2 regions of the Paenibacillus sp. 2TAB26 genome follow, and region 1 is predicted to be linked to the other one. Evidence: a T-box and tRNA genes for the amino acid it is inferred to sense, from the RefSeq annotation. Region 1 holds a T-box; the other holds one or more tRNA genes.
The links. A T-box is a leader RNA that pairs with one kind of tRNA and senses whether it is charged. The one in region 1 lies ahead of leuS (leucine--tRNA ligase), so its partner is inferred to be a tRNA-Leu.

Region 1 (6,649 bases):
CGATAGCCGCTTTATTTGTTGGAACGATCTTGCTGGGCATGGCGATTGCAGTTGCAAACGTACTGCTTCCGAGCATGATAAAAAGAGATTTTCCGGCCACCGTCGGGTTAATGACTGGTTTATATTCGGTCGTGATGAATTTAGGTGCTGCTTTAGCTTCAGGATTCAGCATTCCCATTACAGAGAAGATTTCCTTTGGCTGGCAAGGAATGCTGGCCTGCTGGGCACTGCTCGCTCTAATTGCTACGATTGCATGGGTACCGCAACTTCGTTCGTTTGCGATGAAGGACAACAACAAAGCAGCAACCAATGGTGAGAAGAACGAGGGTCTGCTGCGCTCTGGCTTAGCTTGGAAAGTCGCATTATTTATGGGTCTTCAATCATTTTGTTTCTATGTCAACATATCATGGCTGCCTGAAATTTTGTCTGACCGCGGCATGAGTCACATTGATGCGGGATGGATGCTGTCACTGCTGCAATTTGTCAGCTTGCCTGCGACATTTATTATCCCTGTCATTGCGGGAAAGCAGGCAAGCCAAAGGCTGCTTGTTATTCTTACAACGATCTTGCTGCTCCTAGGATACTTAGGGCTCCTTAGCGGGAATGTGGATCTTATTCCGATTTGTATGATCTTACTCGGAATTGCCGGCGGTTCCGGCTTTAGTCTCGCAGTTATGTTTTTTGTACTGCGGACAAGCAGCACAAGGCAGTCGGCTCAGTTGTCGGGGATGGCGCAGTCACTTGGTTATCTGCTTGCCGCTGCCGGACCGCTGTTGTTTGGACTCATTCATGATTTGACGAATAATTGGACTGTCTCATTAGTGATGCTAGTAGCCGTTGCCGTTATTTTTGGATATATAGGCTTCGGAGCTGGAGCGAATAAAACCATATCAGGAGCACAAGAAAAATAAATGTGTTGTGCAAATTGATTAGTATACGCTTGAAGTTCAAGTTCGTTCTCTTGACACCGAACCGTGTGATCTTTATAATCGAAACTAACGATTTTATGCATATGGAGCGTTGAAGAGGAACAGTAATTTCGTTTGTCAGGCCTAGAGAGCCGGTGATGTATGGTGGAAGCCGGACCTGCAGCGAAATGAAGCTCGCCTTGGAGCTGTGCGATTAACGAAAGCGATGTTTACGAAACATCGTTTACGCGAAAATCACCGTTTGGCCCGCGATAAGGGCGACAAGTGAGCGATCGGCAAAGCATGTCTTTCGCTAACTAGGGTGGTACCACGGGAGAACAACCTCTCGTCCCTAGCGATAATTCGCTAGGGGCGAGAGGTTTTATGTTTTTTTGTACAATTATGCATTCAGCATTTATTTGAGAGAGGATATGAGCACATGAGTCAAGAACAGCAATTTCACGGCTATAACCCGCTTGTTGTGGAGCCGAAATGGCAGCAATTTTGGGATAAAAACAAAACGTTTCAAACGACAGAGGATGCTGAAAAACCAAAGTTTTACGCATTAGATATGTTTCCATATCCATCTGGAGCTGGCTTGCATGTAGGACATCCAGAAGGTTATACAGCGACGGATATCGTGTCTCGCTACAAAAGAATGAAAGGTTATAATGTCCTTCATCCAATGGGCTGGGACGCGTTCGGATTGCCTGCTGAGCAACATGCGCTTGATACAGGAAAGCATCCGCGCGATATTACGTTTGTAAACATCGATAATTTCCGCAGACAAATAAAATCACTTGGCTTCTCATACGATTGGGATCGCGAGATTAGTACAACCGATCCTGAATATTATAAATGGACGCAATGGATTTTTATCCAATTGTACAACAGAGGACTCGCTTATGTTGCTGAAGTATCAGTTAACTGGTGTGAGGCTCTTGGAACGGTGCTTGCCAATGAAGAGGTTATTAACGGCCTAAGTGAGCGGGGCAATCATCCCGTTGTTCGCAAGCCTATGCGTCAGTGGATTTTGAGAATTACAGAATACGCAGATCGTTTGTTGGATGATTTGGAAGAACTGGACTGGACAGAAAGCATTAAGGATATGCAGCGCAACTGGATTGGAAAATCCAAAGGAGCTGAGGTTACCTTTGAGATTGACGGTCATGATTCCGCATTGGTCGTATTTACGACTCGTCCAGATACATTGTTTGGCGCGACTTATTGCGTACTCGCTCCTGAGCATGAGCTTGTTGCAAAAATCGTAACGGCAGAGCAAAAAGAAGCAGTTGAAGCTTATCAACTGGCAGCATCGCGCAAGAGTGATTTGGAGCGTACTGATTTGGCGAAAGACAAGTCAGGCGTGTTCACAGGAGCTTATGCCATTAATCCCGTTAATGGCGTGAAAACACAAATCTGGATCGCAGATTATGTTCTTGCTGGTTATGGAACGGGTGCTATTATGGCTGTTCCAGGTCATGACGCTCGCGACTGGGAATTTGCTAAGCAATTTGATTTGCCAATCGTTGAGGTTGTGCAAGGCGGAGATGTTACGAAAGAAGCTTATGCAGGCGACGGCATTCATGTCAATTCCGATTTCTTGAACGGTTTGACGAATGAAGAAGCGATTGCGAAAATGATAGAGCATCTGGATGCGTCGGGCAAAGGAAAAGGGAAAATCACTTACCGCCTGCGCGATTGGTTGTTCAGCCGCCAGCGCTACTGGGGTGAGCCGATTCCGATCCTTCACTTGGAGGATGGTACGATGAAGACTGTTCCTGAGGATCAGCTTCCGCTTCTGTTGCCTGATGTTGATGCTATCACTCCTTCAGGAACTGGGGAATCACCGCTTGCCAGCGTTACGGAATGGGTGAACACGATCGATCCTGAAACGGGCATGAAGGCTCGCCGTGAAACGAACACGATGCCGCAATGGGCTGGCAGCTGCTGGTACTACCTGCGCTTCATCGATCCTAAAAACGACAAACAGCTTTGTTCGCCAGAGAAGCAAAAGCAATGGCTGCCGGTTGACCTTTACATCGGTGGCGCTGAGCATGCTGTACTGCATCTGCTTTACGCTCGTTTCTGGCACAAGGTGCTTTATGATATCGGCGTTGTAGATACAAAGGAGCCGTTCCATAAGCTTGTCAACCAAGGCATGATCCTTGGAAACAATAACGAAAAAATGTCCAAATCGCGTGGAAATGTTATCAATCCAGATGATATCGTAAACGAGTTTGGCGCAGATACGCTACGTATGTACGAAATGTTTATGGGTCCGCTTGAAGCAACGAAACCTTGGAATACCAATGGTGTGGAAGGAACATATCGTTTCCTTAACCGTGTATGGCGTTTGTTCGTGAACGAGGATGGCAGCTTGAATGCCAAAATCGGCAATGGCGAAACAAGTGATGCATTCAAGCGCACATGGCATCGTTCAATCAAAAAAATTACGGATGATTATGAGGGACTTCGCTTCAACACCGTAATCAGCCAGCTCATGATTTTTGTAAACGAAGCCTACAAAACAGATGTGCTTCCGCAAGCAGCAATGGAGCAATTCGTTCAATTGATTTCTCCAATTGCGCCGCATATCGCGGAAGAGCTATGGGAGAAGCTGGGACGCACGGATTCGCTTACGTATGCAGCGTTCCCGACGTTCGAAGAAGCTTGGACGGTCGATCAAGAGGTTGAGATCGTCGTACAAGTAAATGGTAAAATCGCAGATCGCATCTCCATTGCAGCTGATATGGACGTTGCTGAGATGGAAAGCATAGCGAAAGAACTTGAGAAGGTGCAAGAGCTGATTGCCGGCAAAACAATCCGTAAAGTCATTGCGGTAAAAGGCAAGCTAGTTAATATCGTTGCTAATTAAGACAAACAGAAGAGGTGAGCGGGCATTAGCTGAAGAACAGCTATTGACCGTTCACCTCTTCGCCTATAAAGGCGGTCGAAACCTTGACCACATCTTCATCGAACTTTGCATGTGTCGTACGGATGAGTTGATTGAATACTCCTTCTGTCTCGCGGCGCAGCAGGTTTAGCGCTTTGGCTGTAATGCCGCCAGGGACGGCAACTCTCTCTTGCACCTCTGCTGGTGTAAGGCCGCCTTCGGTCAGCAGCAAGCCGGTTCCGAGCAGCATGGCGCTTGCAACACGCAGCGCTTCATCACGGCTTATACCCGTTTCTGCAACCGCAGCATCCACAAATTGCTCAAGCAGGAAAGACATAAAAGCTGGTCCGCAGCTTGAAATGTCGGATACGATGCGTGTGTAATTCTCATCTATTCGCAGCGGCTGACTAATATGGGATAATAAGTCCTCCAGATGAGCCATATCATTCTCATCAATCGTTTCCCCATAAATACAAAGCGATGCTCCGCTCCATACATAATTTGTAATGCTCGGAATAACCTTAGCTACCTTGCAATCGAGTTCCCCTTCGAGATGAGAGATAAGGACAGGACTCGTTATAGATACGACAATCTGATTTGGTCGAATAGTTGCCTTCAAATCATCGACCACTTTTTTAAACTCCAAAGGCTTTACGCACAAAAAAACAATATCGCAGCCGCAGGCAGCCGCAGCATTCGTATATTCGGCTCTCATGCCGGAATAACGGTTGGCCAAGGCTTGCGCTTTTGCAAAGGTGCGGTTGCTGACGGCAATTTGTATTGGTGATAATGCACCAGATGCGATCAAAGCTTCAATGAGCAGGCTTCCCATTGTGCCCGTCCCGATAAATCCGACATTCATGCTGAACCCTCCTATAGGTTTGGCGCGCACATAACCTGCTTTAACTTGTAGAGAAAGGTTATATGCGAACAAATCCCGAGTGAAAATTTCAATAGCCGTACTCATTTCGTGTGCTCTCTTACCTTATTCCGCAGGACTTGTTTCATATGTCACTAATTACCAAATAATTCGTCGCTTTCAAAGGAGAGTGAAGAAGTGAAGCCTTTAACTGGAACGATTTCTAGCAAAGCCATTATATTTGCTTCTATTTTAATACTTGCTGCAGCTATATTGCTGGCAGCTGCTTTTATGGAGCCTAAGCAGAAGGAAACAGGTGATTGGGTACCTTTAAACGATGCTGTGAAATCTGCAGTCGCTGCAATTGATGCAGCAGATGCGGGTGAAGAAGACGTAAAGAACAAGAAGGATACGGAGATGATTCCGGAAAAGGAGCAAGAAGCATCAGCTGCGGGTGTTGATCATCGAAATGAGCCGGATGAGAAAGCTTCTTTAAAGGATGATACGATTGTATCCACTGCGCCAGCAGTGCCGATTGCTGAGGCGGGCAAGGATAATGCAGCAAAGCTTGATATCAACCGCGCAACGGAGGCGGAACTTGATGATTTGAAAGGAATCGGACCGTCCAAAGCAAAAGCAATTATTGAAGATAGAGAAAGAAACGGCAAATTTGCGACCGTTAATGATTTACTCCGTGTCAAGGGAATTGGAGAAAAACTATTAAAAGGATTGGAAGACAGCATTGTAGCTCGTCCATAATTGTGAGAGAATGGAAAGAAGCGGACATTTACAACTTCCGTTTGCCATTATCTATTAACTCATTTGAAGGAGTCGAGAAAATGTCAGAACAACGCAAGCTTTCCCTCGATACACTATCCGTCCACGGAGGTCAGCAAATCGATCCGACTACGTTGTCGCGCGCAGTACCTATCTACCAGACGACATCTTACGGATTCAAAGATACAGATCATGCAGCGAATCTATTTGCATTGCAGGAATTTGGAAATATTTACTCCCGAATCATGAACCCGACATCGGATGTTTTTGAGAAACGTGTAGCTGAATTAGAGGGTGCTCCGGCAGCATTGGCAGTTGCTTCTGGTCAATCGGCTATTACATACGCGATTCTAAATATTGCAGGAGCTGGCGATGAGATCGTTTCCGCTACAAGCCTGTACGGAGGCACTTACAACTTATTCTCAATGACGCTTGCAAAGCTTGGCATCACTGTAAGATTTGTTGATCCGTCGAATCCGGAAAACTTCCGCGGAGCAATCAACGAGCGTACGAAAGCAGTGTATGCTGAAACGATCGGAAATCCGAAGGGCGATGTGATCGATCTTGAAGCGGTTGCTGCAATTGCACATGAGAATGGCATTCCATTTATCGTGGACAATACATTCCCGAGCCCGTACTTGTGCAGACCGATTGAACATGGAGCAGACATTGTGGTGCATTCCGCGACTAAATTTATCGGCGGACATGGAACATCAATCGGCGGTATCATTGTAGACGGCGGCAAGTTTGACTGGAAAGCCAGCGGCAAATTCCCTGGTCTTACTGAGCCAGATCCAAGCTACAATGGCGTTGTTTATACCGATGCAGTTGGCCCTGTCGCTTATATCATTAAAGCACGCGTCCAATTGCTAAGAGATATGGGTGCGGCCATTTCACCTTTCAACTCCTTCCTATTGCTTCAAGGACTTGAGACGCTGCATCTTCGGATGGAACGCCATAGCTCAAACGCGCAAAAGGTAGCTGAATATTTGGAAGGCCATGAAGCGGTTGAGTGGGTTAGCTATCCAGGACTTCCAAGCCACCCATCTTATGACCTTGCACAAAAATATTTGCCGAAGGGCAAAGGCGCTATTATGACATTTGGCATCAAAGGTGGAGTAGAAGCGGGCAAGAAAGTAATCAACTCCGTTCAGCTATTCTCGCATTTGGCGAATGTCGGCGATTCCAAGTCGCTAATTATTCATCCGG
Region 2 (6,687 bases), on a different contig from region 1:
TATGAGGTTGTAGACAAGCTGTTTATTGAGATGGGTCTTAGCCTTAAGCAGTTAGGCTCAGAGGAGCTAAGAACGAAGCTTGCGGAGCTAGACGCAGATCGTATCGCGCCAACGCTTGGCGTGGGCGTACCTACTTTGCGGGACATCATGGATAGCTTGCTTCGTCCGGGTCGCGACCCGCGTGAAGAGCTTCCTCCTCCGATTTTCCATACTGATGTACTCAATATCGAGGATCTGGCTCCAGGAATGGAACTTCACGGGACAGTGCGGAATGTCATCGATTTTGGTGCGTTTGTCGATATCGGCATCAAAAATGATGGGCTCGTTCATATTTCACAGCTCAGCGATAAATTCGTTAAACGTCCGATGGATGTTGTATCTGTCGGTGATACGGTTACGGTATGGGTGCTTAGTGTCGATTCGAAAAAAGGCCGAGTAAGCTTGACGATGCGCAAGCCTAACTAACGGTTTCCATATATAAAGGGCTTGCCTGTTAGGAGGCAAGCCCTTTATAATTTAACAAGTGCATGGGCATCGCCTACTACCCTACAAAAGGAGTGAGATGACTATGAAGACAGAAAAGGCAAGCGGATCAGCCCATTCAAAATGGTTTGGACTCGCTTTGCAGGCACTCGTTATTTTATCGCACAAATCAGAATGTTATCCAAGTGCGGCTATTGCCGGCTGTTTGAACTCGGAAGCAACACAATTGCGGAAAGTGCTGGCTAAGCTGGCTGCTGGGCAATTAATTGAAACAAGAGAAGGCCGTGATGGAGGTTATAGGCTGAAACGCCCTCCAGAGGCGATATCGCTCGCTGAGGTGTACATTGCTCTCAAAGTAGGAGAACCTCTCTGCAGCGGCATGCTGGATACAATCAGCCTGCATGATGCTGGAATGAATATGAAGTCAGCATTCATGGATATTGCAAATGAGATTGAACAGAATACGATCGAAACACTGCAGCAGTTTACAATTGCGCAGCTTGCTCAAAAAACATTGCCTAATTCTTCTTAAAAAGTAATTAAATTTACTAAAGTTAGTCGATTGACAAAACTATCGACACGACCTATACTGTGTATATAAATGATACAGTTCATCTTTCATTAACTGTGCCGTACGAAGCACAGTATATTCGCGAGATTAACTGAGTAGAATCTTGCACAGATAAAAAAATTTCCTTTGGAGGGAACCATATGACAACAACTCAAAGCAATTCACAAGAAACTCAAACGAATGAACAATTGAATGCAACTTTCTTTGATGTTTTAAATAGCCGTCGTTCTGTACGTGAATACGACAGCAGTGCAGTAATTTCTGAGGAAGAAATCAGAGACATTCTTGCAACTGCGATCAAAGCGCCATCTTCATCGAATATGCAGCCTTGGCGTTTTCTCGTTGTAACTGATCCTGAACTGAAGCAAAAGCTGCTTCCCATCGCATTTAACCAAAAGCAGGTAGCTGCTGCATCAGCGATTGTTATTGTTCTAGCTGATTTGGAAATGTACACGTTGTCCGAAAAAATTTATGGATCTGCGATTGAAGCAGGTTTCATGACTGAAGAAGTGGGCAACAACTTTATTGCGAATTCTACGAAAATGTACTCAGCTTTGCCAGCAGAGCGCTTGAAAGAAATCGTTGTATTTGACACAGGCCTAGTGGCGATGCAGCTTATGCTGACAGCTCGTGCTAAAGGGTATGATTCCGTTCCTATGGGCGGATATAACCGTGATCAAGTGATGGAACTGTTTAATATTTCGGATCGTTATTTGCCGACGTTGATGCTTCCAATCGGCAAAGCAGCAGTAGAAGGCCGTGAAACAACTCGTCTATCGGTTGATGATGTTACATTTTTTAACAAATTTTAATTTATCGATAACCAAACAATAACAAAAAGCGACCCTCAGATAGTGGGGGTCGCTTTTGTTATTCTAACGATAAGTAATTAGGAGTTCGCCATTACATTCTGCTTTATTTCACCGTTTAAACGAGCTAATCCCTTAAAAGTATGGCAGCAGCCCTATACGGTTATGTGGTTGGGCAGTGATCGTTTACTGAAATTCGGTGAATTCGGTTTCGGTGCCTTCTTCCTTTGAACCTTGTTTGTTGCGGTAAAAATACCAGCAGTCATTAAGCAGCTTAATTTGTCTGCGGTCTTTCTTTTGAAATGCACGCATCATTTGATTGCACAGCCACTGTGGCATACCTATCGTTCTCCTTCCCCAGGCCTAACTTGTTGTAATACTACAATATGGGGAAGGGCGTGTGTCCGTGCAGGTCCTACCTATATACTCTGTTCTTCTTCATACTCTTCGTACCACTGTTCAAGCTGAGCTTGCAGAGCACGAATTTCTGTTAAAAGCGAAATAAGCGGATAGGACTTCTCTTGTACGCCGGCAAAATCCTTCTCAAGGCTGTTGATGTAATCCAGGCCTGAGACGATATTAATGGAATTGTCGTGAAGCTCAACATCGTTGCACTCAGCTACAGCATAAGGCAATACTGGAACATGCTCTGCCGTTAGCTTGTCAATTTCTTTATGAAGCCGGAGGTTAAGCGCACTTAGCTGATAAGCGTGCGATTCAGGCATTTCCACGAAAAAGATGATGTCATTTTGTTTCAATAGGACGTAGCGCATAGTTGCCATAATAATTATTGATCTCCCCTTTAGTTTGTTACCGTACATATACTGTAAATTTTCTGCACATTTAATAATTCCTACTTGACAGTGTAGCCTATGCCAGCTTTAAAATTCAAGTAGTTGGGGGAGAATAATGAATGAATAATGAGGCGCTGCAGCAATGGGTTGAGCATATTTCGATAACCTTTTTTAATCGTCCGTTTTTACATCAAGCTACATTCAACAGCCGACTTAAAGCAACAGGAGGACGCTACTTTACAAGGTCCCATAATATTGAGATCAGTCCTCATCAGCTTTCGGCTTTCGGGCATGAAGAAACCGAGAAAATTATTAAGCATGAGCTTTGCCATTATCACTTGCATATATTGAAGCGGGGATACCAGCATCGTGATATTGAATTCAAACAGCTGCTGGCTCAGGTAGGCGGCTCACGCTATTGTCAGTCCTTACCTGAACGCGCGCAGCGTAAGCAGCAGCCATTTCGGTACAAGCTTGTTTGTACCAAATGCGGGATGGAGTATCTGCGCAAAAGGAAGATTGATCCGGCTAAATACGCTTGTGGAAAATGTCGCGGAAAATTAGTGTTAAAAGTGATTGACAATCAAAGTAGTACATGATATATTATTACTTGTCACTTTTACTTTTCCCTGATAGCTCAGTTGGTAGAGCACTCGACTGTTAATCGAGTTGTCACAGGTTCGAGTCCTGTTCGGGGAGCCAGATTTGGAGAGATACCCAAGTGGCTCAAGGGGACCCTCTGCTAAGGGGTTAGACTGCGTAAGTGGTGCGAGGGTTCGAATCCCTCTCTCTCCGCCACATTTTTCTCACAAGTGTTTGCAACGGGAAGACCGTTCATCCGGTCTTTTTTATTTGCCACAGTGGTTGCAGCATCGTGGAAATCTCATTTGAAGTGTTCTGTATGGCCCGTTGGTCAAGTGGTTAAGACACCTCCCTTTCACGGAGGTAACAGGGGTTCGAGTCCCCTACGGGTCACCAATTATTCACACAAAAAAATGTACTAGCTCTTCGGAGCTCGTTTACAATTACAGCGAGAGCCATTAGCTCAGTTGGTAGAGCACCTGACTTTTAATCAGGGTGTCGAAGGTTCGAGTCCTTCATGGCTCACCATTTTCTTGATTAAGAAGATGCGAGCGATGAACGTTCGACTTATAAATGTGCGGTAGTGGTGGAACGGCAGACACGCTATCTTGAGGGGGTAGTGTCCCATGGACGTGCAGGTTCAAATCCTGTCTACCGCACCATAACTTACTCTTTGCCGATGTATATAGGTGAACTTAGAAGGTGCCATTTTGCTTGCACTTTTCTGATAGATGATGCCACTTTATATTCAGATCATAAATCTGACTAGAGAGTGGTTTTTTCGTTATAAGTTGCTCGAGCCGTGAAAACAGATGCATCATTAGAGATGAGGAGCTGTAAACATGAAAATAAACTTAAACTTTACGAACAAGGGACAAGCAGCGATTAGCAAATTTAACAACGAGGAATTGCTTGAGATTTTCGCACGGTACAGCAATACCTTAATGAAAAAATACTCAATCGAAGTAACTGTACCAGCAGAAGGCAATGAAGCAATTATCGAAAGAGGCAAATTATCGGTATTTGTAGACAAAATCGAATGTGACGTTGAAACCTTCTTCAAAGAATTGGGAAGAGACGTTAAGGTGCCGCTTAAGAAAAGACTTACGCCTGAAGACAAGTTAGACAATGTATTTAAGGCTGAAACGATTGAATCGTAAGGCTAAAATTATATTTTAAAAAACTTGAGAAAAAATGCTTGAACTTCTGATGATAAGCTGATATAATCATTTTTGTTGTCTCAAGCATATTTGTTCTCTTAGTTCCAGACGGCCCGTTGGTCAAGTGGTTAAGACACCTCCCTTTCACGGAGGTAACAGGGGTTCGAGTCCCCTACGGGTCACCATTAATCCTCAAAGTGTACCAGCTCTATGGAGCTCGTTGCAATCACACGAGAGCCATTAGCTCAGTTGGTAGAGCACCTGACTTTTAATCAGGGTGTCGAAGGTTCGAGTCCTTCATGGCTCACCATTTTCTTTGATAAGAAGATGTGAGTGAAGGATCGTACAATTTACAATGTGCGGTAGTGGTGGAACGGCAGACACGCTATCTTGAGGGGGTAGTGTCCAATGGACGTGCAGGTTCAAATCCTGTCTACCGCACCAAAGTATATAAATCGTACGGCTCTAGTGATAGAGCCGTTTTTTTTTGTGTGTTCTAACAAAAAAAGAAGCACTACTTATCGTCATATTTAAAAAGTGGGAATACTAGAGGTTGGAATGGTTGATTATATATTTAGACCGTTATATATTTATCGAAGTGGGGGTGTTCAAATGCCGGGGGTTCATAGTAATTTAAAAGAAATCATGAGAGCTAAAGATCCAAACCTATCGATTAGGCAGCTTGCCAAAGATATTGACTATCATTTTGATTCTGTTCGGAAGATGTATAAGGATGAGATGGTTCAATATCCGCGGGATCTGTTATGGAGGTTATGCAAATATTTTGATGTAAGTCCTGGACAGTTTATTGTAGTCGTTCATGACGATAAAGATATAGATCCGGATAAATAAAAGGGAACCCTGTACATTTTGTATAGGGTTCCCTTTACTATTTATATGATAATTATGCGGAAGCGACTGCTTCTTCGGCTTGTGCTTGCGAGATTTTAACTAACATTGCATCAGGATCGGACAAAACTTCGATGCCTTCATGGAAGGAGAGATCAGACACTAGTAAATGATCTCCTATTTTAAGGCCGCTAATATCTACCTCGAATGCGCTGAGCAGATTGTCTGGCATGCAGCGAACCTCTACTTCGTACATCTCAACTTGAAGCATTCCGCCTTCTTTGACACCTGCTGGTTCTCCGGAGAAATGAATCGTTACTTTCGAATCTAAACTCACATTCATATTCAATTGATAGAAATCAACGTGAACAATTTTGTTGCTTAGCGGATCTCTTTGTATATTTTGAATTAATACTGGCTTATTCCCTTTTTCCGGAATAGCTGCATTTAAAATAGCGCGCGGGTTGTGCTTTATGACTGATAATATTTCTTTCTCAGCGACGATAACAGAAATGCTGCCGACATCCTTACCGTATACAATAGCTGGTACCTGTCCTTGCTTTCTTAATAGATTAATCTTAGATTTGCTTAAATCGACCCGTTCGTTTAACTGGATAGTATTGCTCATCATTTGTTGCCTCCTAATCGAATGGGGTACTGTCAAACCGACAATAAAAAAGACCGATTAGCAATAGAATGTCTAATCAGCCCGCTAACGACCATATTTTCTTGTCATATGTTAATTTTATCACAAGTTCTCGACTTGTCAAATCAGTGCAAATCCGGCTCGATTGACAAGAAAATATGGTCGTGTTAAGGTTTAAACAGCAGATAGGAGCGGAATTGCAAGAAAAGGCAGCAACTGAAAGCTGTTAAGTGGTAACACTGGGATAGCTAAAAACCAAAAGCATATCGTTTAATCTCGGAAATAAAGACATCTTTATTTCTTTTTTTTATTGTCATTTGTAAATATTTTAAAAATAAGGGAGTGATTTCATTGAAAAAAGTTTTAATCAAGCGGAATATAGCATTTTTGGGAACGAGCTTGCCTAGAGAATGCGGATTAGCTACTTTTTCTCAGGATCTGATGAATGAGATCGAACAAATTCAAGATTTTAATGCACCACGCATGATTGCGGTTAACAACAATAAGTCCTATGCGTACGGCAATCAGGTGATGGCTCAGATTGGACAGCACAATCGTGCAGATTATAGCAAAATAGCAAATGATCTTAATCAATCCAATATCGATATGTTAGTCATTCAGCATGAGTTCGGCATTTACGGCGGGGAAAGCGGAGAATACGTTTTGGATTTGGCAGCGAAGCTCAAAATCCCGTTTATCGTTATTTTTCATACCGTATTGTCCGAACCGAGCGAGAAGCAGCGTTTAATTATGAAGCAGCTGGCGGATCTAAGCTATAAGGTCATTACGATGG

Region 2: it has a tRNA-Leu gene. The T-box ahead of leuS (leucine--tRNA ligase) is inferred to sense a tRNA for this amino acid. The anticodon was not compared.

What each region holds. Positions count from the first base shown of each region.
Region 1 covers NZ_JBFRGC010000015.1:119,765-126,413, forward strand. The annotation lists gene AB4Z50_RS18525 (CynX/NimT family MFS transporter) at 1-911, shown strand, start outside; T-box leader at 1,012-1,265, shown strand; gene leuS (leucine--tRNA ligase) at 1,348-3,786, shown strand; gene comER (late competence protein ComER) at 3,827-4,666, opposite strand; gene AB4Z50_RS18540 (ComEA family DNA-binding protein) at 4,862-5,422, shown strand; gene AB4Z50_RS18545 (homocysteine synthase) at 5,503-6,649, shown strand, end outside.
Region 2 covers NZ_JBFRGC010000004.1:93,966-100,652, forward strand. The annotation lists gene AB4Z50_RS04895 (Tex family protein) at 1-465, shown strand, start outside; gene AB4Z50_RS04900 (RrF2 family transcriptional regulator) at 569-1,015, shown strand; gene AB4Z50_RS04905 (nitroreductase family protein) at 1,195-1,866, shown strand; gene cmpA (cortex morphogenetic protein CmpA) at 2,050-2,202, opposite strand; gene AB4Z50_RS04915 (hydrolase/acyltransferase) at 2,283-2,645, opposite strand; gene AB4Z50_RS04920 (SprT family protein) at 2,777-3,256, shown strand; tRNA gene AB4Z50_RS04925 (tRNA-Asn) at 3,284-3,359, shown strand; tRNA gene AB4Z50_RS04930 (tRNA-Ser) at 3,365-3,455, shown strand; tRNA gene AB4Z50_RS04935 (tRNA-Glu) at 3,561-3,635, shown strand; tRNA gene AB4Z50_RS04940 (tRNA-Lys) at 3,692-3,767, shown strand; tRNA gene AB4Z50_RS04945 (tRNA-Leu) at 3,817-3,901, shown strand; gene AB4Z50_RS04950 (hypothetical protein) at 4,082-4,399, shown strand; tRNA gene AB4Z50_RS04955 (tRNA-Glu) at 4,510-4,584, shown strand; tRNA gene AB4Z50_RS04960 (tRNA-Lys) at 4,634-4,709, shown strand; tRNA gene AB4Z50_RS04965 (tRNA-Leu) at 4,759-4,843, shown strand; gene AB4Z50_RS04970 (helix-turn-helix domain-containing protein) at 5,012-5,251, shown strand; gene AB4Z50_RS04975 (50S ribosomal protein L25) at 5,304-5,876, opposite strand; gene AB4Z50_RS04980 (glycosyltransferase family 4 protein) at 6,246-6,687, shown strand, end outside.